Regions from separate parts of the Thalassotalea fusca genome, predicted to be linked through region 4. Evidence: predicted binding sites of a transcription regulator. Region 4 holds the regulator's gene; each other region holds the start of a gene.

The links. Region 4 encodes sigma-54, which starts transcription at its own class of promoters, with help from an activator protein. Its sites were predicted from a motif close to GTTGGCACGNNNNTNGNNT; they were not measured.
Region 1: flgA (flagellar basal body P-ring formation chaperone FlgA) is a predicted target of sigma-54. The motif match lies at 4,924-4,942, and genes of this name have one in related genera.
Region 2: ACSLUK_RS19535 (DUF2884 family protein) is a predicted target of sigma-54. The motif match lies at 4,176-4,194, and genes of this name have one in related genera.
Region 3: ACSLUK_RS14690 (PEP-CTERM sorting domain-containing protein) is a predicted target of sigma-54. The motif match lies at 2,558-2,576, and genes of this name have one in related genera.

The regions. Positions count from the first base shown of each region.
Region 1 covers NZ_JBQRUN010000001.1:406,674-414,751, reverse strand. The annotation lists gene flgE (flagellar hook protein FlgE) at 1-1,255, opposite strand, end outside; gene ACSLUK_RS01800 (flagellar hook assembly protein FlgD) at 1,297-1,986, opposite strand; gene flgC (flagellar basal body rod protein FlgC) at 2,006-2,425, opposite strand; gene flgB (flagellar basal body rod protein FlgB) at 2,425-2,826, opposite strand; gene ACSLUK_RS01785 (CheR family methyltransferase) at 3,073-3,903, opposite strand; gene ACSLUK_RS01780 (chemotaxis protein) at 3,943-4,881, opposite strand; gene flgA (flagellar basal body P-ring formation chaperone FlgA) at 5,058-5,750, shown strand; gene flgM (flagellar biosynthesis anti-sigma factor FlgM) at 5,823-6,137, shown strand; gene ACSLUK_RS01765 (flagellar protein FlgN) at 6,147-6,578, shown strand; gene ACSLUK_RS01760 (hypothetical protein) at 6,869-7,165, shown strand; gene ACSLUK_RS01755 (LPP20 family lipoprotein) at 7,270-7,743, opposite strand; gene ACSLUK_RS01750 (FlgO family outer membrane protein) at 7,752-8,078, opposite strand, start outside.
Region 2 covers NZ_JBQRUN010000031.1:9,864-17,941, reverse strand. The annotation lists gene ACSLUK_RS19555 (CoA-acylating methylmalonate-semialdehyde dehydrogenase) at 1-746, opposite strand, end outside; gene ACSLUK_RS19550 (LysR family transcriptional regulator) at 907-1,800, shown strand; gene ACSLUK_RS19545 (tRNA-uridine aminocarboxypropyltransferase) at 1,773-2,543, opposite strand; gene ACSLUK_RS19540 (DUF1883 domain-containing protein) at 2,722-3,018, shown strand; gene ACSLUK_RS19535 (DUF2884 family protein) at 3,276-4,079, opposite strand; gene ACSLUK_RS19530 (cold-shock protein) at 4,405-4,614, opposite strand; gene ACSLUK_RS19525 (peptidylprolyl isomerase) at 4,957-5,706, shown strand; gene nudC (NAD(+) diphosphatase) at 5,778-6,761, opposite strand; gene ACSLUK_RS19515 (winged helix-turn-helix transcriptional regulator) at 6,772-7,125, opposite strand; gene arfB (alternative ribosome rescue aminoacyl-tRNA hydrolase ArfB) at 7,268-7,681, opposite strand; gene hpf (ribosome hibernation-promoting factor, HPF/YfiA family) at 7,807-8,078, opposite strand, start outside.
Region 3 covers NZ_JBQRUN010000013.1:691-8,768, forward strand. The annotation lists gene ACSLUK_RS14675 (LysR family transcriptional regulator) at 1-454, shown strand, start outside; gene ACSLUK_RS14680 (luciferase domain-containing protein) at 667-1,140, shown strand; gene ACSLUK_RS14685 (ABC transporter substrate-binding protein) at 1,211-2,326, shown strand; gene ACSLUK_RS14690 (PEP-CTERM sorting domain-containing protein) at 2,630-3,289, shown strand; partial or broken gene ACSLUK_RS14695 (transposase) at 3,342-3,605, opposite strand; gene ACSLUK_RS14700 (class I SAM-dependent methyltransferase) at 4,270-5,046, shown strand; gene ACSLUK_RS14705 (LysE family translocator) at 5,105-5,731, shown strand; gene ACSLUK_RS14710 (hypothetical protein) at 5,793-6,002, shown strand; gene ACSLUK_RS14715 (serine hydrolase domain-containing protein) at 6,117-7,196, opposite strand; gene ACSLUK_RS14720 (7TM diverse intracellular signaling domain-containing protein) at 7,445-8,078, shown strand, end outside.
Region 4 covers NZ_JBQRUN010000016.1:25,164-33,241, reverse strand. The annotation lists gene pmbA (metalloprotease PmbA) at 1-382, shown strand, start outside; gene mgtE (magnesium transporter) at 472-1,833, opposite strand; gene ACSLUK_RS16235 (HPr family phosphocarrier protein) at 2,073-2,348, opposite strand; gene rapZ (RNase adapter RapZ) at 2,362-3,207, opposite strand; gene ptsN (PTS IIA-like nitrogen regulatory protein PtsN) at 3,268-3,723, opposite strand; gene hpf (ribosome hibernation promoting factor) at 3,750-4,037, opposite strand; gene ACSLUK_RS16215 (RNA polymerase factor sigma-54) at 4,064-5,569, opposite strand; gene lptB (LPS export ABC transporter ATP-binding protein) at 5,626-6,357, opposite strand; gene lptA (lipopolysaccharide transport periplasmic protein LptA) at 6,358-6,846, opposite strand; gene lptC (LPS export ABC transporter periplasmic protein LptC) at 6,848-7,414, opposite strand; gene kdsC (3-deoxy-manno-octulosonate-8-phosphatase KdsC) at 7,411-7,956, opposite strand; gene ACSLUK_RS16190 (KpsF/GutQ family sugar-phosphate isomerase) at 7,956-8,078, opposite strand, start outside.

The DNA.
Region 1 (8,078 bases), on a different contig from region 4:
TTAAGTTAACATTTGACTGCTCAAGTGCTGAAGAGTTAATGGTACCAAACGTACCTGAACCCGCTTCACCTGCCAAACCTTCACCCGACAACAGGCTTTCTTTCCAACTGGAGTTGCCCACTTGCGTTAAGCCTTGCTCATTAGCAAAGTTAACCAATGCGACTCGCGATAGTGGTGAAGAAGTACCGTTACTGTAAGTGGCACGAATCAAGCCGTCAGTACCAATATCTATCCCCGTTAATCGACCTACCGCCAAGCCATCTTGCTCCAGAGACGTTACCTCAAAGTTTGAGGCAAATTGCGTCGGTTCATTTGGATTTGGCCCACCAGTATCCAGATTGAAATCTACGGTTATGTTTTGAGTCAGATCGGCACCATTGGTCAAAATATTAGTCATAAAATTCTGGGTTGTTATTGATGCGGGTGTTTGCGCATTAAAATCACCACCACTTGTAAAGACAAGTTGAGCTCCCAAAATGTTAGCCTGACTCCCTGCTACAGTAGCGTCGTGAGTTGGGTTAGCGATACTACCTGTGCCACCTGGGACATCCAACATTACACCATCCACGGCCGTATACATCATCCATGAATTTGGATCCGTTGTAGGGTCTTCCTTAATAAAGTAGTAGGTCATAATATGACTGTCCCCCAATGAATCATAGATAGTCACTGAGGTTGAGTGGTTAAAAGTCAAGGGATCTGTTGGATCAAAACCTACAGGTGCACCAGTAATATACGAATCACCCGCCGGTAAGTTCATGCGTATATCAACTTCAGCTGACTTTTGCGGCGCGCCAGAAGACGTAGGTATCTGAATTGGACTCGCCGTACTTAAACTTACCGAAGCAGAAGAACCATCTGGGTTTACCGGGAAGCCAAGCAAATGGCCGCCTTGAGAGTTCACCACGAAGTTATCAGCGTTTAGTTTAAACTGACCAGCTCGAGTATATGAGGTTTCTAAACTATCTAATTCAGGTACCGTTGCAAAAAAACCATTACCCGTAATCGCTAAATCAAGTGCGTTGTTGGTAAATTGAATACTACCTTGTGAAAACTGTTGTGCTACATCTGAAGTGAGTACACCATCACCCACTTTAGTCTTACCTGATGCTAATAATGAAGATGCGTAAACATCGACAAATTCAGCACGCGACTCTTTAAAACCCGTGGTATTTACGTTAGCAATGTTGTTTGACGTAACGTCCAAATCTTTTTGGGCTGCGGTTAATCCGCTCAGTGCGATATTAAAAGCCATAAATCACCTCTTTCTCAATTTTGTTTACAACGAAAACGACGTTAACCTTCAGACACTTCAACTACGTCTGTTAATTTCATCGTACTACCGCCGTTTAAGTTCAATAAAATACTACCGCCTGCTCCTGCTAGCGTTACACTGTCTACTTTGCGATAAGTCATCGCTTGCAATTCTGATGCCTGACCGTCGACAAGACCAGCAATTCGGAATCGGTATGCACCAGCTGGAGCCATATCACCGTTAGTCATTTCACCGTTCCAGGTAAATATAGACTCACCCGATGCTACGTCACCAACCGGTACCGTTTGAATAATCTCGCCAGCAGCGTTTTCTACATAAATATTAACGTTGCTTGCTGGTTTATCACTGACCAGCTTACCTTTCACTGATTCGCTTTCGTCACGGCCAAACACGTTATCGTCTACCAAAACGCTACGCCCTACCAACGAGGATGCTTGTAACGCTTGGCTTGATGACATAGACGCAGCAAACTCAGTAAAAGAATCATTTAACTGAGATACACCATCAGTGGTAGAAAATGCAGTCATTTGCGAAATCATCTCGTTATTCTCAACCGGTTTAGTTGGATCTTGATACGACAACTCTTTTGTTAACAAGGCAAAGAAATCTTCTTGCGTTAACATGCCATCATCTTTTTGTGCGGTTTTGTATTCTTCTTGTTGCCAACGCAACGATTCGAGTGGACTACCGCCTGAAACTGAAGAAGTCATAGTTGCTCCCGGTTAAATGTTATCGTTGACCCAACATAAGTGTTTTATTCAGCATATTTTTCGCTGACTCTGCCAGTTGCACGTTAGTTTGATATGAGCGTGAGGCCGAGATCATGTTAGTCATTTCTTCTACTACGTTAACATTGGGCTTATAGATATAGCCGTCTTTGTCTGCCATAGGATGTCCTGGCGAATATTCCACGTTGAGTGGTTTGTCGCTTTCAACAATGCCCAGTACTTCAACACCTACAGCGCCTTCTTGACCCGCGGCAGCTTTTTGCATCTCAGCGGCAAACACTGGATGACGCGCTCGGTAAGTTTGGTCAATACTGCTGCTGACACTATCTGCGTTTGCGATGTTACTTGCGGTGGTGTTCAAGCGGACAGATTGTGCGCTCATTCCCGTGCCAGATATGTCAAATACGTTAAATAAGCTCATTACCCTTGACCTCCAGATATCGCTTTTTTCAAGCCTTTGATTTTACCGTTCATAAATTGAAGACTTGCTTGATAATACATTGAGTTTTCTAGATACAAGTTTCGTTCCATTTGTGCATCTACGGTATTGCCATCACCTGTATCAGGTTGATCTGGCACACGAAATTGTACGCTACTTGTAAATTCGGTACGTACGTCAAAGTGTTTTTCATGGGTTTTTCTCATACCTGTTTGCTGCTTGCTAGCAGCCTGTTCAAGTGCTTTTTGAAAATCCATGCCTTTTGCCTTATAACCCGGCGTGTCGGCATTTGCGATGTTACTCGCAATAACTTCAGCATTTTCAGCTCTCACTTTTAAACTGGCGGGATGAATACCAAACGCCTTATCAAAACTAATGGCCATAAACCGTACCTCCTAACTAATGCTTTTGAGATACAATTTTTATGCCATTATGAAGGTTGAGTGGTTATTTGGAAGAAAGGATTGCACTCGCCTAACAAATGTTAGTAGCACCGTTATTGGCGCCTGAAACACATTTTATGTACTAGTTTAGTAATGTTAACTAGTCTGCTAAGCGCTTATATGCTGTTGTTTTTAGAGAGGTGACGAGCAACAAATTAGTAACTGTTGCTCGTTATAATATTGACGTTATTTTTTTTGATATACAATGCCTGGATTACAACGAATCATATCAAAACTTTGGTTGAGTCCTGACAGTGATTCCGATGCGCCAAGGAACAAATATCCACCATTATTTAATACGCCATGAATTTGTGACAATATTTTGGCTTTGATTTCAGGTGAGAAATAAATAAGCACATTACGACAAAAAACGATATCAAATCGTCCCATTAGCGAATAACTGTTCAGCAAGTTTAAGTGGCGAAAACTGACCATTTTTTTAATCGGTTCTTTCACCTTATACATGCCGTTATCACCAGGTTCGAAAAAAGCACGTTTACGCTCCGCAGACAACCCGCGAGATAAAGCAAGGCTATCATAGTGTGCGTATTTGCAATGTTCTAACATTGTATCTGAAATATCGGTACCGATGATTTGCGCACCACCTGGAAACGCTCCCGGCGTCCGTTGCAAATATTCGCTAATGGTCATAGCAATAGAGTAAGGTTCTTGGCCTGACGAACTGGCAGCTGACCAAATTTTAAGTGGCGTACGTTGCCCTTTAAAATCGGGTAGCAATCTACTTTTGAGTAAGTCGTAGGGATACTCATCACGAAACCACAATGTTTCGTTAGTTGTCATAGCATCAATCACTGCGGCACGTAATTGCCGCTCTACAGGGCTCAATGTTCGTGCAACTAATTCTCCTAATGACCCAACGTCAAATTTAGACATCAACGGCGCAAGACGGCTTTTGACTAAGTATTGTTTATTTTCACCTAGCACAATGCCGCATTGCTGTTCTAAAAATTCACGAAACTGATGATAACACTTATCATCGAGTTGTCTGGCTGACACTATACAATTCCTGCCTTAAATATCTAATTCTTATAAACGCTATTCATTTACTTCATCATTTTTGAGCCATTTTTTCACAGCAGTGGCTAGCTCATCAGGATGAAATTTAGGAATAAAGTCCTCTGCACCCACCTTCTCAACCATAGCATTGTTAAATACTCCGCTAAGTGATGTATGCAAAATTACTGGCATTGAACGCATGCGCTCGTCTGCTTTAATCTCAGCAGTTAATGTATAACCGTCCATTTCTGGCATTTCAATATCAGAAATAAGCAATGCCACTTTTTCATCTAATCGATTGGGGCATTCTTCAGAAATAGCACGTAATTGATCTAGCGCATCTTGACCATTTTTTGCTAACAACATATTTAAGCCTAGCGGTTCCAAAGCACGTTTTACCTGATTACGCGCAACAGTAGAATCATCAGCGATCATGATGACACGATCACCAAGACTCTCGCCCACAGTTACATCTGCGATGTCTTCACTAAGCTCAGTAGAAACTGGGGATATTTCGTTCAAGATTTTTTCAACATCTAAAATAGAGACCATTTCGTTGTCTATTTCAGTCACTGCCGTTAAATAACTTGATTTACCCGCACCTTCGGGTGGTGGCATAATATCTTGCCAGCTTAACGTAGTAATACGTTCCACACCTGCAACAAGAAAGCCCTGCACACTGCGGTTATATTCGGCAATGATAATGAATGAGCTATCTGTATTTTGAATTTCTGGCCCGCCCGTCGCTTTGCTTAAGTCGATAACAGAAATTGTTTGGCCACGAATATGCGCGACCCCTTTGATATAAGGATCTTGGTGGGGAAACGACGTTAAAGGTGGGCATTGTAAGACTTCTCTTACTTTAAATACGTTAATGCCAAAACGTTGGCGTCCAACAAGCTTAAACAGTAGTAATTCAAGTCTATTTTGACCAACCAGCTGAGTACGCTGGTTGACTGAATCTAGTATTCCGGCCATACAAACCTCTTGAAAATCGTCCAATAACGGCTAAATGCAATTAAAGGCACAATTCTTGATTGTACACATATATGTATATTTAAGTGCCCTATTTTTGACACTTAAGTATAAATACACGAGCTTATAGTAAGCATAGTCGACTATTTCGATTTCCCTAGTAATAGATTACAAAATTTATGAGTAAATTAAAGGTTTTAATCACAAACTATCTTGTTCTGGTTTCGGCATTACAAATTGCTGCGGCCCAATCGTTTGATAAAGACTATATTGAGCAATTGGCAGCTGATGTTGTAAAGCAGCAATACAGTGATAAACCAGACGAGCAATTAACCGTTACGGCAAACGAAATAGATCCAAGAATTATTATTAGGCCTTGCCAGCAAGCATTAGTCGCAAATATACCTGAAAATTCTGGCGGTAGAAACGTAAATGTGAAAATTTCTTGTTTTGATTCAACGCCATGGCATATGTTTATTCCGGTAAAAGTCACTCATACCGTGCCCGTTTTGGTTGCAGCTAGACCGATTAGCAAAGGCACGACGCTTGATCACTCAAATGTAGAAGTAATTCAGAAAGACATTTATAAGCTTCGTCGAAGCAGTATAGATGACGCAGAACTAGTCATTGGCGCACGCGCTAAAAGAAGCCTGTCTAAGGGCACACCAATTTCAATGAAGAGTATATGCATGGTATGCCGAGGGGATAAAGTGACTATAGTGGCAAAAGGTGAAACCTTTGCGATTAAGACAACAGGAGTTGCATTGCGAGATGGTAGCATTGGTGATCAAATCACGATAGAGAATGAACGTTCCGGCCGCAAAGTAGTTGGTCAAGTTGCAGCTATAAATAAAGTGATAATTAATTTATAATTTAGTTAATGATATCAGCAAAAATGCCGATAAATAGATAGAAATGTAATATCGCTACGCAAAGGTTTTTTTATGTCTATAAATATCAACAACTTGCAAAACAACAACCCGATTAAGCAAAAGGTTGAACAGCAAAATCAGGTAAAACAGCAAGCGGCACAATCTCAAGCTAGCGCGACTCAAGCTAAAACGGCTAGTCGAGATTCTGTATCTTTAACGCCGCAAGCTCAACAGTTGAGCGAGTTGCAAAAAAAAGCAGCAAACGCACCGGAAACCAATCAGAAAAAAGTTGAACAACTTAAAAAGGCGATTGCATCTGGTGAATATAAAATTAACCCCGAGAAATTGGCAGCAAGTATCGCTAATTTTGAGTTTAGCTTAGATTAAGGTCAGATCATGGCAGACGGTTTCAATCCACACGACAAACTCCAGCAACAGTGTAAGCAATTGGAGCAACTAGAAAGTTTATTGAATACCGAAAGAGCCATTTTGGAATCGCGAGATCCTGATAAACTCATCAGTGTTGCTGAAGAAAAAAATTCGTTACTTGTCGCTATTCAAACCATAGATACTGAGTTAGGCCAAAGCCTGCAATTTAAAGAAGAAAAATCGCAGGGACTACACGACGAAATACTACAGAAAACTGAAGATTTACTTTTAAAATGTAAAGATATCAACCAAGTGAATGGGCAAATTATTGAGCATTCTCAACTAGCCGTTGAGCGTATGAAATCGTCGTTATTACAAAGCCACAATAAATCTAGCGTAACCTACGATGCTAAAGGCAAGGCCAGCGGTGGACAATCAAGTGTTGGTATAAAAGCGTAGCAAACCAACATTTTTCTATTCTTATTTTCAAAAGTGTAATTTTTGCTGAGCGCGCAGCAGTCGCCCTTCGGCAGGCACAGCATATTACGAGATAAAGATTACCCTTCGATACGTCGTTCCTCCTACTCAGGGCGAACGTTTTGATAACTTTGTTCGTGCTTTCTATTCGGGCGTACGGACAGATATTTTAACGGCCTCCTTGAATTCAACAATATTGGCGCCAAATAAAGTTATGAACTGATGAGCCAGTTCATCGGAGTCGTGTCCATATTTTTTCAGGGAGTAGAATCATGAATTACCTTGTTTTAGTTTCCTTACTCATATTGCTGTTAGCTTCATTGCCAGCCTATATCATATACACTAACGAAAACTCGACAAACAGCACCCTATTCTGGCGATTATATTTTTCAGATTCATTACCAAGAGTTTTTCTCACAACCATTGGCTTTCCCGTTATCGGCTTAATAAGTGTATTCAACATCGCCAAGAGAGCTAAGAGAAATCAAGATATCACGTACGCCAACTGGATTTCAGCGGGGTTAACGTTAAGTTGGACTTTATTATTAATATTTATATTGATGAACTAAACCGTTTATTTCGATAGAGAAAATAGCTACGAAGATTTGCCAACGATAAAGTATTTGAAAGGATAATTTGTGCGACTCAGCCAATAACTGAGTCGCTTAAACATTTAGTAATACTCTACGCGTTTGATTTCTCTGTCTCTTGTTGATGCGATATAAATATCGTAAACATCTTTAAAGTCCAGATGTAATTCAGTGGTATACGTATCACCTACCGGGTAACTTTTAACTACTTTAGCGCCACGAATAACCCCTTGAATTGAGGTACGCAGAGTAGCGTTATTAACCACGAGATTTGACATTGAGGTTGAGCCATTTATTTGCTGACCATATACCTGTTCAGCTAATTCAGCGTAGGCAGCAATTTTTGATGCACTGATAGCCATTAGCATGCGCTGAGTTTCGTTTTCTGATTTTTGTAAGCTAATCGGCGCTTGGCCAATGGCTTTTAAAATTGGAAACGTTTCGGGTTTTACCGTTTGCCATTGCACGTGTTTATCATACATTGTGCTGCAGCCCGTTAATCCAACGACTGCTGTAAACATCGCTGAAACCACCAACGGCTTGATAGATTTATTCATAGTGACACCTACTGTTGGATCTCTACAGCACGCAATTCATTCACTAACATTTCGCTATCACGAATGATCATGCCATCTTTCATATGAACGTTTTCATCTTTGTCGACTTGTTCACCAATTACCCAGTGTGGAATAAACGATTGTGCCGTAGCAACAACAACGCGTGATTGCATGCCAATCATGCGGGCGTTAACCATAATGCCACCTTCTTGTTCCATCATGGTACCAGTAACTACATAGTCAATAATCTGGCGCTCAGGTAGCTCTTTCCAATCGCGGCTAAATACATAGTCGCCTTCTTTAGTCACACGGATGTGGCCCGTTGTTTTAAAATC
Region 2 (8,078 bases), on a different contig from region 4:
ATACATTGCGCGCGTTTGCCATGCTTGCTTGCGTGATTATATACATGCGTACCAACATGCGTAGAACCAATGAAGGATACCGCTTTAACATCGTCATGTTCACACAGTTGATTAACCGCGTCTGGGCCACCATGCACAACATTGATAACACCCGCTGGTACACCAGCTTCAAGTGCCAATTCAACAAAACGAATGGTTGAAGAAGGATCTTGCTCAGATGGCTTAAGTACAAATGTATTACCACAGGCAATTGCTGGCGGGAACATGAAAGCAGCCAACATAACCGGAAAGTTAAATGCTGTAATACCAACACCTACACCTAATGGCTTATTGATCGTATAGGTATCAACACCTGTTGCTGCATTATTTGCCATTTCACCTAGTTGTAAACGAGTAATTGAACAAGCATTTTCAACAGCTTCTAATGCACGACCAACTTCACCTTCTGCGTCAGGTAACGTTTTACCGTGTTCTAGTGTGATTAGTTCAGCAATTTCCTGAGTATGTGCGCGAACCAATTCTTGAAACTTCAGCATGATGCGCATGCGATTGGTTAAAGAAACTTTTGACCACGTCTTAAATGCTTCTTGAGCAGATGCTACTGCTTGATCAACTTCTTCTTTCGTTGCAATTGGTACACGAGCAACAACTTCTTGTGTTGCAGGGTTAAGTACATCCAACCATTGATCAGACTTAGACTGAACTTTTTCACCACCAATAATTAGTGGAATTTCTCTAATCGACATTTTTAGCTCCTGATAGATTGACTGATTTATCGCGCATGTATCTTCACCGCGAAATCGTCACATTTGCTACACGGTATGCTTTTATGACTGCCAACACAACATGCAAAAACGCAAAATATATTGCATAATTGCAACAGCCAGAATTTTAAGGAACCAAATCATGAATTGGGATGACGTTCGCGTGTTTTTAGAAGTTGCCCGCACAGAAAAGCTAACTGATGCGGCCAAGCAATTGAATATGGACAGTTCTACCGTCTCAAGACGCTTGCATAAACTCGAGGAGTCGCTATCAGCTAAACTATTTGATCGAACATTAGAAGGCCATAAACTTACCACCGATGGCGTTCACCTACTTAACTCCGCCAGAAAAATGGAGCAAGATGCAAAGTTAGCGGTTGAAGGTATACAGCAAAGCGCTCTTGGTCAATCGGGCATCGTACGCATTGGTGTCACTGAAGCATTTGGCAACTTTTTTGTTGCGCCTAACCTACTGAGCTTTCGAGAACAATTTCCACATATCCAAATTGATTTACTTAATTTTTCTCGTTTCGTAAAAATCAGTCGTAATGAAGCAGATATCGCCATAGCTGTTGAACGCCCAAAGAGTACTTCAGTGATAATCACCAAGTTATGCGATTATAAGCTGAAAGTTTACGGCAATAGGCAGCGCTATGAACAGTTTGCAACGGCTCGTTCAAAAACAGAGCTAGAAGGTATGCCTTGGGTTAGCTATGTTGAAAACCTAATTTTTACCGATCAACTTTCCTATGAAAAAGAGTTAGCGATCACTACACAAACCGTATTTAGAAGCACGAGTGTTATCAGTCAGTATGCTGCGATAAAAAGTGGTCTAGGCGTGGGTGTACTGCCCTGTTTTCTAGCAGATAAAGATGATGACTTAGTAGCCTTGTGCCAAGCGGATGTAGAAATACTACGTAGTTTTTGGCTGGTAACTCACCCTGAAAGTAAACGTTTAGCACGGGTAGCTAATGTATGGGAATACCTCAAAACTTTGTGCCACAGCAATTACTCGTTGTTGATGTCCGAGCGGTAACTAACCCCTAGCGATGATACCAGTTGCTCATATCTTTGCCATGCTAATGGATCGCCTTTATTTGGTTGGCACACAGAGCGCTGGTATTGGTAGCTATACGCTTCAAACCATGCAGAAAGCAATTGCGCATTGCTGTCCTCACCAGCAAGCGCCAGCGCGAGTGCAGCAACCTCAGCCGTCGCCAGTTGGTTGCTCTTACTAGCTTTTCTAATGTGATATTTGGATTGATAGTCATCGGCTAAAAATACTTGCGGATCTATCGATAATACTGGAATGTTGTGTAAATATGGGCTTTTTCGATATATCTTTTTTGCCTCACGCCAACTACCGTCGATGTATATAAATAAAAACTTTTTGTTTTTAAAATCGTAACTACTGCTATCAATTAACGGCTGCTCGGCGATGGTATAATTGCTAGGAAACACCAAAACAGGCTGGTAATCAGGCCGCTCAATAATATCGACTAAAGTCTGCGGATATTCGTTTCGCTGCCAAAGATGTGCATAAGTATTAGGAATGACGTCGGCAATCAGTTTGCCCGTATTACTTGGTTTTAAAACTTCTATATCATGCATAAGTAGTAATACAGCATGATTCGATGATGTTTGAGGTGTAAAAGCACACACACAATTTTGCAATGCTACTCGACAATACTCACACCGATTGACTCCCTTGCCTCGCGCATTAAACGCTTTGGTTGCGAGTGATTTTCGATAAAAGTAGAGTTGATGGACAGCGTGCATAATATAAATAACGAATAAAACTCGGCATATTGTACGCTAGTTGGGTAGTAGTTTGATACTAGTATCACCGGTTCTTTGATTTCAAGCCGAATTAATGTTATCAATATCTCGATAAAAACAGGCGCTGAGCCCAATAAATATAGAATTTACGCTCACGAAAAATCAGTATTAGCCAAAAATGAAGTTTACACATTATGATTTGGGTCATTTAACCAAAGGCCAAAAAGTTGAAGTAACTTTAGTCGGCAACGCTGCTAATGTCCATTTAATGACCCAAAAGGAATTTAACGAGTTTACCAAAGACTCAGTGCACAAGGGGATGGGCGGACTTACACTTCAGTCTCCTGTTTACTTTACTGTGCCATATGATTGTCATTGGTTCGTCACCATCGATTTTGGCGGGTATATAGGCAAAGTAGATACAAAAGTGCTTACCTATCCACAGCCTACTAGCTCAGAAGTTTCTTCAACGTAACTATCTCCAACCTCTTGTGGGTAGAGAAATAGCCAAATGTTAGCTGTTTTCCAAAAAACTAAGATAAAAAAAAGGCGCCTAGTTGGCGCCTAAAAACCTATTGTATTCGTTCAGGGAAAACACAAGAGATTGCTACACAAAATCAGCCAATAACTCTGCTGTAACTGACCTTGGATTTGATAAAAAAATTGCGAGATTATCGTTAAGCTTTACCGAGTAACCTCGCAATGGTTGAGCTTTTACATCCATTGATTGCATTAAATGCTGTTTTTGTCGTGGCTTTTATTTGCAGTCACTACGTCAAACTCAGCTAATGCATCAATTTCCAATTTCATTTGTTCCTCTAAAGCATCAATCGCTATAACAGAGTGGCATAAGGCATCGGCTTTTGCTTCGATCACACGGCCACGCTCTTCCATTTGTTGCTCTATTTGTTCACCAAACGTTTCCATACGAGCTTCAAACGCATCTGGATCTCCGCCTGAAAACAGCATTTCTTGTCCAACAGCAATTAACAACGTTCCCATAGAGTTTTTAATAGTAGACTCAACCGCTTCTTCAATGCGCTGTTCAAACTCCTCACCAAATGTGCCATCGCCAAAATTGCCGTGTTCGTCGATAGAAATCTCTTTTTCAAGATCCAATTCCCTATCGATATCAAATTTAATCGCAGCTAAATGTTCAGATAACTCTGTTCCAACATCATTGCCTTCACCTAATAGCTCATTGAATGCTAACGTTACCCCTTCAGAAGCTAAATCCAACGCTTCAAGCGCAATTCCTTTGACTTCAGGTACAACTGCTCTAACTTCTTGCGAAAACTTCGCCACCATATCCTGCTGGCTCGAAGATAGATTAATTGTTTCGCCATTCACTAACAGGTGTTTATTGTCCACGATTCTATACAGCTCCTTGCTGTTCTTAGTAAACGCGACTTCGTGCTTATTAATGGTAAGGCCAGCATTAAGGTCTACATCACATGAATCGGACGAAAATGACGTGTCGTGTGCTGCAACTGAACCTGACGCTAATAAGATGGCAGAGGCAATTAATGATTTCATATCTAAATTCCTTTATTCGCATTAAGCATATTTTCTATTGTTAGCACGCAAATTAAATTTTCTACTATCACTAACAACTCATGAACGCTTTACACGTATCAAATCTGATGCCAACAATGCAACTCATTGTTTTTCAATGGAATACTGAAAACGAATGGATTTCACAAAACGATGACACGGTTATTTTTGAGGAATTATGGCCAATAAGTGGCGAATTTGACTAAAACAATTTAAGAAGAAGACTAATGGGAAAATTAATAGGAAAATAAGAGGCAAAAAAAAAGATGAGTCAAACTCATCTTTTCAAAATTACTTTCGATGCAAATTATAATGCAACGATGTTCTCAGCTTGTGGGCCTTTTTTACCTTCAGTTACAGTGAACTGAACTTTTTGACCTTCGTTCAAAGTTTTGAAACCGTCACCAGAGATTGCGCTAAAGTGAGCAAATACATCTGGACCAGATTCTTGTTCAATAAAACCAAAACCTTTTGATTCGTTAAACCACTTAACAGTGCCTGTAGTTGTATCAGACATGGAGATATCCTTTAATTTTTTAATGAGTAATAATGCCATACGGCGGTGTTGCAGGAAGTGTTACTATTACTTATTAATCAGGACGAGCAAAACTACAGACTCAAACGAATAGATAAAAATAGGTCTTACTTTCTAGCTAGAGTCTGATTCTATATTGTTGCCGCCTACTGTCAAGAAATTTGCATAAAAAATAGCTGAATTTTTTACTATTTTTATCTCTACAGGTCTTTTCTGACGGGACTGTCAAAAAATATTAACCCCCGATTACAAATGATTACTTGCCATTAACATCAAGCAACTTTAGCATGCTGTCCATAAATATTTAAAAATACAAAAATGAAGATGAATCTAAAAAAATTACTCACATTATCACTTTTTGTTCCAACTGTTAGCTTTGCGACTATCGTGGAATTTCAAACATCACACGGTAACTTTCAGGTGAATTTGCACGATCAAACAACGCCAAAGACCGTCGAAAACTTTTTAAAGTACGTCACAAATGATCGCTATGATGAAACCATTGTGCATCGCGTTGTCCCTAACTTTGTTGTACAAGGTGGAGGACATTATTTTGATGGTGAAAACATTAAGAACATCGAAACATATGCGTCTGTAGCCAATGAGCCTGTTTACTCAAATGTTAAAGGCACAATTGCTATGGCTAAGCTAAGTAACTTACCACATAGCGCGACTAGCCAATGGTTTGTCAATACCACCAACAATACTGAGTTGGATACATCAAATGGTGGCTTTACCGTATTTGGCGAAGTTATTGAAGGCATGGACGTTATTGAAGCAATCGATAAGTTACCGCTCTGTGGTTCGATACCAATGCCAAACTACAGTTCAACGCAATGTAGTTCTGGTGAAAAACCTGGAGCAACGAACTTTGTCAACATATACGATGTTATCATTATTGATGATGCGGTAAATACGGCTGATTCACTTTCACCCGTAAAAAATACAGCTATCAATGCCGGTGGTGGCGAAACGCCAGATAATAGTAGCGGTGGTGGTGGCGGTACCTTGTGGTACTTGCTTGGATTAGCAACGTTAACTATGTCGCTTCGCATTAAAAAACTTTGTAAATAAACTGCCGAATGCTACCTCCTTAGTTCAGCACAATTCAGTGTTGAACTAAGGTCTGTTGTGGCGATTCAGCATTACGCGTTGCTCTGAACCGACGCCAACCAATATTCAATTAAATATCTAGCAATGGATTCTTTGCGAGGAATCTTCCAGCCATCACATTCACTGTCCATCTCTCCGTGCCAATCTTTCATTAACTTAACTTCATCAGCGGTAAACCAGTCTGCCGAGGAAAGCTCCTGTTCATCTATGACAATTTCTTGTGTTTGCGCTTGTGCAATAAAGCCAAGCATCAACGAATTTGGAAATGGCCAAGGCTGTGAATTTAGATACTGTACATTGTCGATTGCAATCTGAGTTTCTTCATACACTTCTCTTACGACCGCTTGTTCGACGGATTCACCATGTTCAACAAAGCCTGCAAGCGTTGATATTACACAGGATGGCAGATGTTTATGTCCCGCCAGTAAGCAACGTTTTACACCTTTGCTATCCGTATGCTCTACCAGCGCGATTACCACAGGGTCTTTGCGAGGAAAATGCAGCTTATTACAATCCACATTACTACATTGCTTAGCATGGCCTGATTCAATCAGGCGTGTTGTCTCACCGCAATAACCACAAAATCTTGCACTTTGATGCCAATGATTAAGCGCAGCGGCATAACCAATGAGTGACACCTCTTCTTTAGACAAATAAGGAATGCACTGTCTGGTACCAACCAGCTCAATACTTTCTTGATACTTACAATTGAGTGACAGGAATGCATCTTCTGACAATTCAATCATAAACACTGGCACAGCCGTTCCAGTGTCGTTTCCTAGGAAAATTTGATTTTCAGCTAGCTCATCTGAAGCTGTCAGTCGCTGTTCAAGCAACCAAGGCTCATCGCCTTTTATTTTTAGCAGGCCATTGTCAATAAACAGTGCTTTGCCTTGATAGAATGGAATTAGGAGCCTTGATTCATCACGAGATTGGCTCTTATACCAATCATTACAGGTACGTTTATCAGACGCTCTGTCGATCGACAAATGGGCAAATGTTAAGTCTTGCTTCATCGTAACTTCCTTAGCTATTTGCCGATGTGGAATCAGATTCTATGCTCTGCTGCCAGTAAAGCGACCACTTTCCCATTGGCTCGATTAACGCAAATAAGCTTTGGCCAAGTTCAGTTAGTTGATAACCATTACCTTCATTAGTAATTAACGCTGTTGCCTTGAGTTCTTTTAGTCTTGTATTTAAAAGTGTTGGTGAAATTGCTTCGCAATAATCCTGAAGTTGACGGAAACTGGCGTTCCCCTTCGATAGATGCCATATGATCCCTAACGCCCATGTGCGACCTAGTAAATCTAGTAACGCCATGATAGGTTTACCTGTTTTAGAGCCTCTTACGGGTTGTCCGGGGAGTGGAATTGATGGCATAACGCTTCCTTAAGCTACAAAATATGTAGCGAAGAGTACTACATATTTTGTAGTATTTTCAAGCGGTAATTATCGACGAATTTGTTGATAAACGTCTTTAGCGATCAACGGTTACTCTATGGTAAAAGTTATGTCGTTGCGACTATAAGCGGACTTTTTGGCGCATAACTTTAGTATCACTACGCTTTTGTTTACTGTCTAAACGGCGTATTTTTGAGGCTTTAGTAGGTTTAGTTTCTCGTCTGACTTTCTGTACTTTTGCCACCTCTTTGATCATCTCAACTAATCGCTCTATAGCATCTTGCTTATTCTTTTCTTGTGTACGAAATTGCTGAGCCTTTATAACAATCTCGCCGTCCTTGGTAATACGTTTGTCTTTTAGTGCGAGCAAACGTGTTTTATAAAAATCAGGCAGGCTACTTTGATGGATATTAAAACGTAAATGAATCGCGCTTGCGACTTTGTTAACATTTTGACCACCTGCACCTTGTGAGCGTATCGCAGAGATCTCAATTTCACTCTCATCAAGTGTTACGGTATTTGAAATTTGTATCATCAGTTATGAATTACGTAATGTAGCTGTTGGTTCAATTGCCATTCGACAATAGCACAACACTTATGGTTTCCGATATAAAAACAGGAGCTAATATGCTCCTGTTTGTGACTAATTAATTATTGGTATTAAGCAAGATTAAGTTCTTGTACTTTTTCATGCGCAATTTCAGGCGTTACTGACACTGGCTTATCGTGCTTATTCGCTTTTAATTGACCTTTTCGATGTTTTAGCGCTGCATCTAATTTTTTAGCAGCATTTGCAATTGCTGGATACATAACTTCATCATTACCTGATGCAGCAACGCGTGCCCCTTCGTAGTTGGTAGTAATTTCTACCTGATGTTTGCCGTGCTCCTTCGAAATTATGATTTCTAATGAGATTAATGTTGGAAAGTGTT
Region 3 (8,078 bases), on a different contig from region 4:
CCATTTAGGCGATTTAAATTTGGTAGCCAAACCTTTAGGGGAAACCGTTAGCAGATTGGTTGCTAGCCCTGATTACCTTAAAAGATATTCTGAAATTAACCAGCCTGAAGATTTGCTCCACCATAATTGCTTAATTGACTCGGTGATAGGCCACAATCAACAATGGCGGTTTATGGTTGATGACGAAGAAGCGCTTATTCAGGTTAAGGGTAACATTGTGATTAATGATGGCGAAATGATCGCCAATATGGCCTGTCGAGGGCTAGGAGTTGCTTATTTGCCTAGTCTTTTTGTTGATCATGCTATTGAGCGAGGTGAATTAGTCTGGTTGTTACCAGAAACAACATTTGAGCCATTCCCAATGTCTGTTGTTTACCCGCCCGACATTCATATGCGCAAAACCCTGAAGCTATTTGTTACTGAACTTCAGAAGTATATGGGCACTAAGCTTTAAGCTGTTTCTACATTCCACTCTACCTTTTCTTCTAGCTCGTTTGTTTATGATCAGTTCGAGGATATTTTTTTGATTCATGCAAATTTGGAACAACTGATTTCTACTTAGTTGCATTTATCTCTCCTGCCTATCTCAATAGGATAACTCTACGTGTTTAACGCGGCGCTTAACCTCAAAAGCATCGCAAGATAGAGAAACCAAGGGGAACATATATGACTTTTACATTGCCTGTGCGTCCTGGTGATAAGCCATTGACTGACAACGTAATTCCACACACTCAATATGATCAAAATTCATCGCCAGAAATAGTCGCCAAGTTAGCTGACTGGCTATTTTCTTTGGAGCACATCGAATGTAAACACAGCATGATTTCAGTGGCTGGCACGCCTGGCGCTTACATCAAACAAGATGTTGGACCGATTAATCAGGCAGCGGTAATGGTGGATAGAGAATTTACTCATATTCATCCAGAACCAAATCCAGGAAGCCAGCATCTGGTGCTTACGCCTGAAGATGCCAAAGAAGTCATTGATAAAGGGTGGGGAGAAGAGCATCCACTACTGGCTAGAGGTCAAATTCGTACTCATACCATCATGGTGTACGCACCACGTAATGAGGAAGACCTGAAAACAATTAAAACCATAACTAAACGCGCTTATGACTATGCCTTAAGCAAGCTTCAGTAATCGTTTGTGTAATAGCTTTGAGACTTAAGCATGAACGATATTAAATCAATTTCTCATAAGGAGAACGACAATGAAAATCAATCATAAAGCCAGTTGGCTAAAACAATGTGTGCAATATTGCTTAGCTGGTGCCGTTGCACTGTCTAGTGTTGTTGTTAGCGCTGAACCATTAGATATTGAATCAAAATCTCTTGATACGCTATATCAGGATGCATTGAAAGAAGGTGGAAAACTAGTTGTTTGGGCGGGTGGCGACAAGCCCGATCAGCAATACCATATTGAAAGTCTGTTTAAAAAACGCTTTCCAAAAATGGACATAGAGATATTGGTAGATCTCAGCAAATATCATAACGCCAAAGTTGACTATGCACTGGCAACAGGCGGTAAGTTACCAGATATCATTCAACTGCAAACCTTACATGATTTCGATTACTGGAAAGAGCAAGGTGTATTATTGCCATATAAACCACGTGATTGGGATAAGGTTTATCCGGTATTTAGAGATCCTGATGGTACGTGGACTGGAGTATACGGAATTACATTTACCAACCTCTACAATGCATCAATGGTTTCTGGTAAAGATGTACCGCGTGACGCGCTGGATTATTTAGACCCCAAATTTAAAGGAAAAATCGTCTTAACTTACCCACATGATGACGATGCTGTTCTATATCAGTTTGAGCGACTGATCGCACAATACGGTTGGGACTATATCCATAAATTGATTGAACAAGACCCTGTCTGGGTCCGTGGTACCGCTATGCCTTATGTGGCCGTTGCTGCAGCGAAATACCCGGTTAGTTTTACCACATTCTGGCCGTTTGTTGATCGCTGGGGTATGCCAGATGTCAAAGTTGCTTTTCCGGAAAATGACTCCTTTTTAACGTGGGTGCAAAATGCGGCAATTTTAAAAGGCGCTGAAAACCCAGCGGCGGCTAAGCTTTATATGAGTTGGATATTGTCGAAGGAGTTCCAAGAGGACTGGCTACAATTTCCTGTGCGTGTAGATGTAGAAGCTGATGGTGGTAAAAAAACTTTGTTCCATCACAATACGGATCCGGAAGATTTTCGTAAATTTATGCGCGATAGAGCACGTGTAGAACGATTGAGAGCTCAGTTTGAACAGCTAATTGGTCCGGCTGCTGGGCCATCACCTTTAGATATGGACTACAACAAAATTCCATAACTAATACACATCAATCAAAGCGGCGTCTATATGGCGCTGCTTTTTCATCAATGTAATTCGGGGGGGATTGATCTTTCACCTAGGCAACCAACACATTACAGAAGCCAAAGCGGCCATACTTTTATCATCTACCAATAGTATTCCATTCTCGATGTGTCAGCTTTATTTACACAATCAATTTTTTTTAAGAATATCTTAATTTAACTGTTTGCTAATAATGTTTATTTTTGTACTGGCATGTATTTTGCTTTTTCGCGACGGCAATTTATGCCTCAACATCATTCATTTAAGGAAGTAGTATAAATGAAAACACAATTAGTAAATTTGATTCTTCTTATTTCAGTATTTTTCACTCAACAGGCCTTTGGTGGTCTTATTAGTACAAGTGTAAACAATAATGGTATTATCCATAATACAGTAACCGATACCTCAACAAATTTAGAGTGGTTGGGATGGAATGTAACTGCAAACTTGTCAGTCAATGACGTAACAGCGTTAACCCAAGAGCATGCAACTTTAGATGGGTGGCGTTATGCGACGGTATTTGAAGTTGAAAGCATGGTTAACGATTTCTTTGGTCTAACAATTCCTGCTGACAATGAAGTGAGTCATCAAACATATCACCAAGTTGCTTTCGATGCTAAGTGGGACGCTTGGGTCAACTTATTTCAATTAAATGACCTGAAAGATAGAGTTGTTTACAACATGGGGGCGTTTATCGGTCATGAAGGTGGTGCTGGTCAACACGTAGTTTTCTTTGAAAACTGGGTTAATGGTGTAAAAGCAGATGAATACTACACTACAAGTTCTTTTGCAAAAGATGTAAGTAGAAGTACTCTTGGACATGCATTAGTAAAAGAAGTGACCAACAATGTGGTAGACATTCCCGAGCCAAACACTCTGGCATTATTCAGTTTGATTGTTTTAGCGTTTGTTGCAAGAGCTCGTTCTCAGCAATCTTAATGTTAGATCATTTTATTTAAACCTTGTAACACATTTTGTGTAATCGCCAGTTTTAAATCACATCTTTCAATCGGTCTTCGAACTCGATCATAAATCGATTCAAGGCCGATTTCCAATTTCTTATTGGCACTGTCTATTTTTTAGATTCCTGCTCAATCACTAAGTAAACAACTCATTTAGCTGAATCATCATGCAGGAACAGCTGGCGTTTCTTAATCGCCTTGCGGATAACCGAGTTCAACGAATCAATGTAATTCATGGTAGAAATTGTTTTTCTGATATCCTTTGAGTAATTAGAGAGTGTGCTGAAATTTTGCTAGTCGTTTCGCTGTGAACAAGATTTAAGAGTGCAAATGTATGTTGTTTCGATGATACACTTCTTGTTGCAACAGCAAGGTAAGGTTTATGAGCGGGTTAGATAAGCCTTTAACCAGCATAAAATACATCGGAAATAAAAGGGATCGGTGACATATGCGACTCATTCGTATTTGTAGTCGGCCTTTTGTTCTTCAAAAATGAATAACTAATAAAAATAACTAAGACACCCATAGTTTAATGCCTCATTACTTGAGGGATTTTTGTATTTATCAGTAACAATTCTCGCAATAGAGTAACCAATATATAACTACTCGAACTATATAACTAAAGCACGTGATAAAGCCGATTCTCTTCTAGAATAGGGTCTTTTACTTTCCATTGCTTATGATATACAAGGTAAATAATCCTGATTAAAAAACAATTTTTGAACAGTTTTTTTCAAAAAGCTTTCCTATTACATGCGCTCTTGTAATAGAAAATACGTTGATACATAATGTAGCAATGTGTATATGAATTACTATATGGTCAGTTGAGACAACTTTTCGTTAGGTGTTTCAATAAATATGCCTTGGAAACTAATAACCTGTTTATTTTTCATGGTTTCACGGTGCACAAATTAGTGTTTAATCACTCGGCTTTTTATGATTAATTCGGTGGAAAATATGGTTGATTACATCAGCATAAATAAAGAATCATGGAATAAAAGAACCAAGGTACATATTGAGTCAAAATTCTACGATGTTGAAGCGTTCAAAAACGGTAAGTCATCTCTTAATTTGATAGAGCTTGAGCAGGTGGGGAGCGTTACCGGTAAAAAGCTTTTGCATTTGCAATGTCACTTTGGACAAGACACCCTATCTTGGGCTCGAATGGGGGCCATTGTAACTGGCGTCGACTTATCAACAGAAGCCATTGCTCAGGCAACTAAATTGTCAGAAGAGTTGTGTTTAAGTGCTACATTCGTTGCTTCGGATATCTATCAGTTTGGCGAAAATAATGTAGAAAAGTTTGACATAGTTTTCACTTCATATGGCGTACTTTGTTGGTTACCTGATTTGTCGCAATGGGCTAAGCTCATTGCTGATTCACTAGAAATTGGCGGTGAATTTCATATGGTCGAGTTTCACCCTTTTAATGATCTGCTCAGCGGGTACTCCTACTTACCTAGCAGCGAGCCAGATATAGAAAGCGAAGGTACCTACACTGAGAATTGTGATGGAACAGAATCGACCGTCATAACTTGGCCTCACTCATTAAGCGAGGTTATTAATGCTCTTATTACTGCGGGCCTTACCATAGAGTACTTTAATGAGTTTGCTTATAGCCCTTATAAATGCTTCGATGGCCTTGAATATGTTGATGGTAAAGGATATCAACTGTTAAATAAAGGCGCACAAGTTCCACTTCTGTATGCACTAAAGGCCAGTAAAAAAAGTTAAATATTAAGTTTTTTACTGGCCAATCGTGTGATGCAGTAAACGGAATTTTGAGGTAAAAATGATTTTAGAAAGCTATTTGATGTTTGTTATTGCAAGTATCATTTTGTGTGTTGTTCCCGGGCCCGATATGGCTTTCTTATTGGCACGTAGCGTCGCTCAAGGAAAAAAAGCTGGTTATATCGCCGCATTGGGGATAAATGTCGGTGCTTACGTGCACTTGATCGCTGCCATTATTGGTATCTCTACTATTTTAGCTACATCTGCTTTGGCATTCTCAATTCTAAAATGGCTTGGCGCCGCTTATTTAATATACTTAGGTATTCAGGCACTACGTAATAAAGGGGCATTTAGTCTTGACGAGGCAAGTCCTACGTCGGTTAAAAGTAGAGAGATATTTTGGCAAGGATTTTTAAGTGATGCGCTAAACCCAAAGGTTGCCTTATTCTATCTGGCTTTCTTACCACAATTCGTTCCGCCCCAAGGACTTAATCCTACTATTCAATTATTAATTCTAGGTGTTACCGCGAATGTGATCGGCCTGCTCGTGAATGTTGTTTTAGTTAATTCATCAACTGCGTTAACTAAAAAGCTTCGCAGTGGCAATGTATTTACAAAATGGCTGAACAAGGCGATGGGAACTGTATTTGTCGTTCTCGGATTGAAGCTGGCAAACGAAAAGGTCTGATAAAATAGCCATTCGTGGCATGATAGTACACTAAGCTACTTGATATTCTAATTGGTTAGCGTTGGTTAATAGTCGCTTGGCTTTAGGTGTTGATGTTAATGACAAGCACTTACTTAACTTCAAACATGCTTTACTCATGAGTGTTGGCTACACAGATGCTGCAAATGAAGTTGCTGCATTACTTGAGCAAAAGTATGAGCAGGATACGCCTTATAACCCATTACCAGTACAAGCAAGTAGAACGTGGTCACCAATATTAGATCACATCTAATCGACTAAAAGTCTGTTAAAAACAAGTAAAAGCGGTGGTTTTTATAGCCACTGCTTTTACTTGTTTTTAAATTGCTAATGTTGATGATTGTATAAATTCTTTGCAATCGGCCGGTTATTCCAAAAACTCACCAACTAAATCAGCGATATAATCTTGTTCGGGCATCGTGTCGCCACCGTTGCCAAGCGTGATCAGAAATGCATTTTTCTCTTTGTTTATTGCGTACATGGTCCTAAATCCATCATTACCGCCAGTGTGGCCATAAATATCGAGTAAAGGATTAAAGTAAATAACACCATAACCATAGCCATCAAACAGCTCAGCGTGCCTAGAAAGCATGAGGTTCAACGTTTCTGGCTGCAATATCTGCTCATTCAATAACGCCTGTACAAAAGTCACTATATCTTGCATTGAACTTATTTGGCTGGCGGTGCCAGTTGCGAAGAAATTTACACCAAAAATATGTTCTGTTGATGCCATATTCAAAGCCGACTCAAAACCTAAAGGAGTATCTTCGTTATATAAGTAACTGTCTTGCATTCCGAGTTCGCTAAAAACATTTACGTCCAAATACGCTGCAAACGATTCGCCTGAAATTCTTGCGACGATCTCTGCTAAAAGCACATAACCTGTGTTGCTATAGTCCGCTTGCGTGCCTGGGGAAAATTCCAACGATGGATTGGTTACAAAATAATGGACAATGTTGGCGTTGGTTATCCCATTAGGGAGTATTTTGGCTGCCTGAAAATCATTGGCAAAATCAGGAATACCCGATTGATGGCTAAGCAAGTGATGTATGGTGATGCCACGCCAAGAAGGGTTTAGTTCAGGCATATAATCTAAAACAGAGTCTTCTAAATTGATAAGTCCTTGTTCATAAGCCTTTAACACAGCGATAGCGGTAAAGGTTTTACTCACTGAAGCTAGGCGAAACCCTGTGTTTTCGGTTATCACCTTACCTTCACGGGCTAAGCCTTTCATGCCTTGGTATAACAAAGTACCGTTTTGCCACACTGCGATTATCATGCCGGGCTCATCATCGGCTATATTGGCGGCGAGCAAGGTATCGAGGGTTTCTGTCAGTGTTGCTTTGGGACCTGTTTTTACTGTGCTGTCTTTTTTCTCGCTACCACAAGCGCTTGTGAATAACACTAGCAACAGCAAACATATGCGCAATAGCAATGTGTAGTTCATATACCAATATCCTTTCTTGTTTAAATTCGAGTGATCGTATGAAAGTTTACCGTGTGCTAAAGAGAACAAAAGAGGACATTGGTGAATCTAAGTTGATAAAGGATAAACCGTAGAATAAACATATATGAATAGGGTTTATTTGCATGAAAAATAAAAGAAAAAACTGTTGCCCTACTACTGATAAAATGATGAAGTGTATACACAAATCAAACAAGGTTGTTTGATATTTGAGCGATAATAATTACGTCATGAGAAATGAAACGATAAACTATCAGCAGTGGTTGTCTTTGAGTATTGTTTTAATTGCTATTACATGTGTAGTGATGGCGTTTTCATTTCTTGAGCGGCAAACTCAGCAGTCAGATGCGCATGTTTATGCGCAACCTTTCGTGTTTTCCCTAGCTAAATCGCCATTACCGAACTTCCCGTTAGCGGTAGATTGGTCTAACTCGGGCGAGGTGTTAGGTAACGGATATTTCAATTTAGGCTCGCTTCCTCACGCTGTAATAAAAATATCGGCACAGCATGACCACCTAGTTGATGACCGAACATACAAGCTGAGTATTTCCCGCAATAATATTTTTACGCCAATGTATCTAGTGTATGAGCAAGAAGGTGAGGTCGTTCGACAGCTACTAAAACCAACGTCTTCCAATGGCAAGTTAGTTTGGCTGTCGCTGCCCGAAGTGTCAGCGGATAAGGCGATGTACCTTGAATTGTCAGGGAAGTATTTACGGGGACGAATTGCTATCTTAACCGAGCAGCAACTTATTGATAATCTTCAGTTAAATTCTGCTTATAGTGGTGCGTACTACGGAATGGCGGGTTTAGTCATATTGGCTAGCCTGTTTATCGCATTGATTGCTCAATCACTAAATTATG
Region 4 (8,078 bases):
GGAAACTTATCTTTTAACAAGTTATTCGGCACGTAAACTTGGCATGCAAACGACTGGCCATGCAGGTGGCATCCATAATTGGCTGGTTGAGCCAACAGGTGGCGACTTTGACGCAATGTTAAAAACCCTTGGTACAGGCTTACTAGTGACGGAACTGATGGGACAGGGCGTTAATGTCGTGAATGGAGACTATTCACGTGGCGCTGCTGGTTTCTGGGTTGAAAACGGAGAAATCGCTTACCCAGTATCTGAAATTACCATTGCGGGCCGATTGCAGGACATGTTCAAAGGCATAATAGCTGTGGGTAACGACATTGATATGCATGGCAGTATTCGCACTGGGTCTATTATTGTAGACGAAATGCAAGTGGCAGGTAATTAAGCAATAACTTGCAGATTAATTGGTAGTATATCGGAAAAAGCGATGAACATTTTTAATGTTCATCGCTTTTTTAATGGGCTAAACAGCCCTTAATTGGACAATAACAGCGTTGCCGTACCCAAAAAGGCAAAAATACCTACCACATCAGTTACTGTTGTAAGAATTACGCTTCCGGCAAGTGCTGGATCAATTTTCATACGCTTAAGTATTAATGGAATAGAAACCCCGGCAATACCAGCTGCGGTTAAGTTCATTAACATCGCAAATGCGATAATGCCACCGAGTAACAAATCTTGCTGCCAAATTGCGACAACGGTTGCGATCAGAAACGCCCAAATTAAGCCGTTGAGGAAACCGACCGCTAGTTCTTTTATGAGCAATGCTCTCGAGTTACTGTCGCCAACATGGCCCAACGCCATACCACGAATAACCAGTGTCAACGTTTGGTTACCTGCAACCCCGCCCATGCTTGGCACAAGCGAATTTAAAATAGCCAATATGGCTAATTGGCTAAGAATGCCTTCAAACATACTCGATACTGCAACGGCCATTAGGGCGGTTATCAAGTTGACGCCTAACCAGATTGAGCGTTGTTGAGTACTTTTTACAACGGGGGCAAAGGTATCCGCTTCGTCATCTAGACCCGCCATACTCATCATCGAGTGTTCTGCTTCTTCACGAATGATATCGATGACGTCATCAATAGTGATACGGCCTAGTAATCGACCGTCGTTGTCAATAACGGGAGCAGAAAACCAATCGTAGCGTTCAAATAGTTGTGCTACATCATTTTCAGGCATATCGACTGGCACCGCTTCAATTTCTGAATCAATTAGCGTAGAAATTATAACATCGGGTTTGGCAGTAACGATGGTAGATAAACTTACAGAACCAATGAAATGATCTTTTCTGTCGACAACATAAAATGAGTCAGTAGACTCTGGCAATTCACCTTTTAATCGTAAGTAACGTAAAACCACATCAACGCTCACGTCAGGACGCAACGTGATGGTATCGGTATTCATGATACCGCCAGCGGTATCTTCTTCGTAAGATAAGGCTTGCTCTACGCGTCCACGGTCTTGAGAGTCCATAGACAGCAGTACTTCTTGATAAACCGTATCAGGAAGTGTTCTAAGTACTTCGGCTACGTCATCAACATCCATGCCTTCGGCAACCGCGGCCAATTTTTCTGGACGCATGTTTTTGAGGATTCCCTTACGGACTTCCTCGTTGAGCTCTTCTAGAACTTCACCGTGATGATCGGGATCGATAAGCTGCCACAGTATGGTACGACTTTTGGTTGGTGACGATTCAAGTAATAGAGCAAGGTCGTAGGCTGGCATGTTTTGCAATAGTTTTCGAACGTAAACGAACATACCACTGCCGAGGGCTTGGTTTACCTCGAGTAGCTTTTGTTGACCAAAATCTTGTTCAGAAATCTCCGGCATAATACTTTCCTGTGCCGTTATATTAATTGGAATTAATTATTCGAAAAACTATGCACCATAACAAATGCACTGCCACTTAGGCTCAGTGTTATTAGTGTCTACTTATTAAGCGCAACTGTGGTTTTTGGCGCTTGCTTGAATGTAAGTGTATCTTAAGTCGGAAGTTTTAGCAGCTTTTTTATTGCTGTGAAATACTTTACAAGAGGGATAAATGAAGGGGAAGAATTGAATTATGGGGTTTAATCGTCTTCATCAAATTTATCAGAAAACAATTGGCATACTTCGGTAAGAGCCTGTTCAGCGTCCTTACCATCTGTTTCAATCAAAACTTCTTTGCCTTGACCTCCCGCAAGCAACATTAAACCAATAATACTGCTGGCGTCAGCTTCCTTGTTGCCAAGCTTTACTGTGACCTTGGCATCAAATGCCTGACATACTTGCGCTAATTTGGTTGCCGCGCGAGCATGTAATCCTAGCTTATTGGTTATCGTAATCTGTCGCTGAAAGTTTGGCATGGTGTTTCCTAAATTACAGCTCAATATCTCTATGTCTTGATTGAACGTCTGAACGTTCTTTCTTAAGATTCTTCGCTAGCAATTCTGCAATGTATACGGAACGATGCTTTCCACCTGTGCAGCCTATTGCAATCGTGATATAGCTACGGTTGTTGCGTTCAAGGTGTGGTAGCCATGTCATCATAAAGCTATTAATTTGCCAAATAAACTTTGTCACGATAGGTTGGCTTGCAAGAAAATCTTGCACGGGCTGATCTAATCCTGTGTAGGGTTTTAGTTCTTTTTCCCAGAAAGGGTTTGGAAGAAATCGGGCATCAAATACGTAGTCTGCATCTTTTGGGATTCCGTGTTTAAAACCGAAGGATTCAAATACGACAATCATAGTGCCAGTTTTCTTACCTAATATGCGTTCACGGATCATGTCTGCCAGCTGGTGTGGTGATAACTGGCTGGTGTTAAAATATAAATTAGCGCGACTGGCAATAGGTTCCAGTAGCTTTTTTTCCAAAGAAATAGCCTGATCTAATGCAATGTTTTTGCGGATCAATGGGTGTAATCGTCTTGTTTCGCTAAACCTACGAATAAGGTCTACATCTTCTGCGTCCAAATAAAGAATACTCAACTCAACATTATTGGGTAAGTAATCAAGGATTTCTGCGACATCGGAAGGTTCGTCAGGCAAGTTACGTACATCGATACTTACTGCAACAGTTTCATAGTCGTTAATTACTGTATGCGTTAAGGCTGGTAACAAATTAACGGGGATGTTATCAACGCAGTAATAGCCTAAATCTTCCAGAACTCTTAAGGCAACACTCTTGCCCGATCCAGAACGGCCACTAACAATAATTAACTTCATTTAAGGGGTTCCTTGGTAGGTTTGTTATACCTTAACAGAAATGTATGCACGCTACATCTATCAATGGTTGGTTTGCTGTACGAGCGAATACAGTTCATGACTGGTTTCACATTTTCTCGCTTGTTTGCAAATTCGTTTGTCGCTAAACACCTGGGCAATACTTTGCAAAGTACAAAGGTGCTGCTGGCATTGTTCTTCAGGAACAAACAAAGCGATAAAAATATCAACCGGGCGATTATCGATAGAGTCAAAGGAGACAGGTTCAGATGTTGTCACTAATACCGCAATGACTTTCTCCGTATTGGGCAAGCGTCCGTGAGGTATAGCAATGCCATTACCTATGCCGGTAGAACCCATCTTCTCACGCGTAATTAAACTATCGAGTAACTCAAAAGTTGTAGAGCCACTGATGTGTTCAGCGGCTTTCTCACTGATGGTTTCAAGTATTTTTTTCTTGCTAGTCGCTGGGACTGCACATAACGTGCAGTCCTCGGTTAATATTTCATGTAACTTCATAAGGCGTGTGAAGGATTATTACTTCTTTAGTATTGGTTTAATTTGCCTTTGTACTTAAGTACTTGGCGATCAAGTTTATCGATAAGAGAATCAATTGATGCATACATATCGCCATTTTCGGCTTTACCGTGAATTTCAGTACCATTCAAATGTAAAGTTGCTTCGGCGATTTGACTTAATTTTTCAACTGTTAATACGACATACACGTTATTGATATGCTCAAAATGTCGTTCTAGCTTGGCAAATTTCTCATTAACGCATTGGCGAAGTGAATCGGTGATTTCAACATGATGACCTGAAAGATTAATCTGCATATGCGTATTCCTTATCGTTGGGTGAGTTAAAGTAAACTTTTTCGTTGGTTTGAAGGTGGAATAGACAAGGACTCGCGGTACTTAGCTATCGTTCTTCTCGCAACATTTATTCCTTGTTCAGCGAGTAGCTCTGCCATTTTGCTGTCGCTTAGTGGCTTAGCGGGTAGTTCGGCTGCAACAAGTTTTTTGATTAATGCGCGGATAGCTGTCGATGAACATTCACCGCCATTTTCCGTGCTTACATGACTCGAGAAGAAAAACTTCAACTCAAATATGCCTCTCGGAGTATGCATGTATTTTTGTGTGGTAACACGAGATATTGTTGATTCGTGCATATCTACAGCTTCAGCAATATCATTTAAAACCATCGGACGCATCGCTTCAGGGCCATGTTCAAAAAAGCCTTGTTGGCGTTGCACGATACAATTAGACACTTTTAATAAGGTTTCGTTTCGGCTTTCTAAACTTTTAATGAACCATTTAGCTTCTTGGAGATTAGAGCGAATGAATTGGCTGTCCGTGGTCGATTTCATTGAACGAGCCATAGAAGCATACTGTTGGTTAACTGTTAATCGAGGCGCAGTATCAGGGTTTAATTCTACGACCCAGCGACCATTCTTTTTCTCAACAGATACATCCGGTACGATGTATTGATCGTCACCTTTAATTACGCTATCACCAGGGCGAGGATCCAAAGACTGGATTAATCGAATAACTTCACGTAGTTGGTCTTCTTTTAAGCGTGTTTTACGCATTAATTGACGATAGTCACGATTACCCAGTAAGTCGATGTGCTCAGACAATACCACTTTACTTTCTTTTAACCATGGCGTGGCAGGGTCGAATTGATTAAGTTGAATTAATAAACACTCAGAGATAGAGCGAGCGCCAACGCCAACGGGGTCAAACATGTTTATACGCTTGATTACTGCTTCTACTTCATCAACTTCTACGTCTTCGACACCTAAGCTCTCTAGAATATCTTCGGCGGTAACGGTTAAATAACCAGCGTCGTCGATTGCATCGATAATCGCTGTGGCGATTGCGCGATCTGTTTCAGTAAATGGCGTTAAATCCATTTGCCAACGTAAGTGATCTTGAATAGATTCTGTGGTCTCACCTTGATAAGTGTAATCATCTGAAGGGCCAACGCCGCCACTCGATACACCTGCGCTAAAGCTTTCATCCCACGTCGTATCAATATTCAACTCTTCAGGGATATCATTTTTATCCATTGCTTCGGTCGTGGTGATTTCATCAGCCGAAGGCATGGCGTCTTCAGAACCATCGGAACTAGCATTATCGGATGAGTCATTTGATTGTGCTGAAAACGCTTCTTCGAGGTTGTCAGGTTTATCTTCTTGGTTAGTTGGAGCTGATTCATCTACTTCCAGCAATGGATTGCTTTCTAGCGCTTCTTGGATTTCTTGTTGTAAATCCAATGTCGACAATTGCAACAGTTTGATTGCCTGTTGCAATTGTGGGGTCATGGTGAGTTGTTGACCTATTCGAAGTTGCAGAGTAGGGCGCATCTAAAAACTTACTTTCCTGTTATTGTTATTAAACATAATTAGCTGGATTACCTTAACTATAACGTGAATTGTTCACCGAGGTACACATCTCTTACGTGTTGATTCGCAAGAATTTGATCTGCGTCACCCTCAGCAATTAACTCACCATGACTCACAATGTAAGCACGTTCACATACATCGAGCGTCTCTCTTACATTGTGGTCCGTAATGAGAATACCTATACCGCGCATTTTTAAGTGTAGAATAATTTTCTTTATATCTCCTACGGAAATAGGGTCTACACCAGCAAATGGTTCATCTAATAGAATAAATTTAGGATCAGCGGCAAGTGCGCGTGCAATTTCAACACGACGCCTTTCACCACCAGAAAGGCTCATCCCAAGATTATCCTTTATGTGTGAAATATGAAACTCTTCAAGCAGTTGCTCAAGCTTTTCTTCACGTTCTACTTCTGTGAGCGATTTACGTGTTTGCAATATCGACATAATATTGTCGTATACACTCAGCTTTCTGAATATCGACGCTTCTTGAGGCAAATAGCCAATGCCTTGTCGCGCTCTTTCATGCATTGGAAGCAGTGTAATGTCTTCATTATTTAGCGTAATACTTCCGCTATCATTTGGTACCAGACCTACAATCATATAAAACGATGTAGTTTTACCTGCACCATTAGGGCCTAGTAGACCAACAATTTCACCTGCGTTAACAGACAATGAAACATTTTTTACTACACGTCGCCCTTTGTACGCTTTTGCGAGTGCATTCGCAACTAGTACTGATTCACTCATCTATTTTTTCTTCTTTTCTAGATGCTGCGGCTGTAAAACAGTCTCAACCTGTGCATCATCGTCACTCGATGCGTTGACCTGTTCAGTTCTGAAATTGTAGGTGATGGTATCACCCGTCATTTGTGTACCGTCTTGCTCAAGGTACGCATCGCCAGAAATGATGATTAGGCTATTAGCCGGATCATATTTGATTTCATTTGCTTGTAAATTGATGGGGGTTCCATCGGCAAGTGTTCGGCTAAATTTTGCAGGACTACCTTTAGCAATATAAATTTTTTCCTTAGCGTCAGTCGAGGTAATAACCTGTACCAAATCGGCATTGATCACAAGAGAGCCTTGTGTAATAACCACGTTTTCTATGTAGCTAAATATTTTCTTCTTTAAATCACCGTCTTGGCTTTCAGATTTTATGATAACTTCTTGATCAAAGTCACTTACTTCAGCAGATATTGCGGTAGGTGAAGTCGCGACGGTAAGGCTAAGCGCCAAACTAAGAGTTAGATTTCTTGTAAATCGTTTGTACATGTTCATTCAATGTCATTTGTGTAGTGTTTAAGTCAACAACGAGTCCTGAGCCGTATATGGTAAATCCGTTGCCGATAATCATAATTGCTTGTTCTGAACTTAGTACATTCGTACGTAAATTCAGCTCCAAGTAGCTACCGTGAATTTCTCGCACCAAACTACTGGCGTCAGTAGACATAAGTGTTACGCGGTTCTCAAGTTTCACGAGGTTATTACTATAAAGGGTGCCATCAATGGCACTGACTTTCCAAGGTGCTTCGCCACCTTTTGGATATAGCGTGTATTTGGGCTGATCAAAGTGGGTAACTTCGTAATCTGCAAAATGCTCCATACGTTTGGCGTCAATATTGTACGCAAGTTTACCTTCTTTGTTATATATATCGCTGCTCAGCGTTTCCGCGATAAAATCAGGTGCGATATCATTGTCTAGATCGGTCAATGTTGGTTGTTTAGATTGATGCCATTCAACAACGGCATATATCAATATGGCAAACACAAAGAAAGAGAATGCTGCGCCATAGAGTCGATTCATATACTTGCACCCTTTGCATGCGCAAGTGTTCCTTGAGCCAGCATCATTAAATCACAAACTTCTCTTACTGCACCAAAGCCACCGCGAATAGTTGTTGTATAGTCGGCCATCGCTTTAATAGTCGGGTGGGCATCATTAACCGCGATGCTTAAGCCAACAAAGTTCATACATTCAAAATCTGGCATGTCATCGCCTATGTAGGCGACTTGTTCTGGGGAAATGTTTAGCGATTGAATCAGTTCGACTAAGCAAGGCAATTTGTCTTCTTTGCCTTGAATAATATGCTTAACATTCAGAGCTGACATACGTGTTTGCACGATATTCGATTGTCGTCCAGTGATAACTGCAACATCAACGCCACTGGCACCAAGTGCTTTAACGCCAAATCCATCTTTGGTGTGGAATGCCTTCAGCTCTTCGCCATCATTTCCCAAATAAATACGGCCATCAGAGAATACGCCGTCGATATCACAAACAAACAATTTTATAGCTTTTGCTTTTTCGATGAATTGGTCGGCGACTGCACCGTAAAGTGTTTGCATCACAGCACCCCTGCACTAAGTAAATCATGCATGTTCATAGCACCAATGGGATGATTGGCATCATCGACAATAATAAGACCATTGATCTTTTTGTCTTCCATCACTTTAAGTGCTTGGGCTGC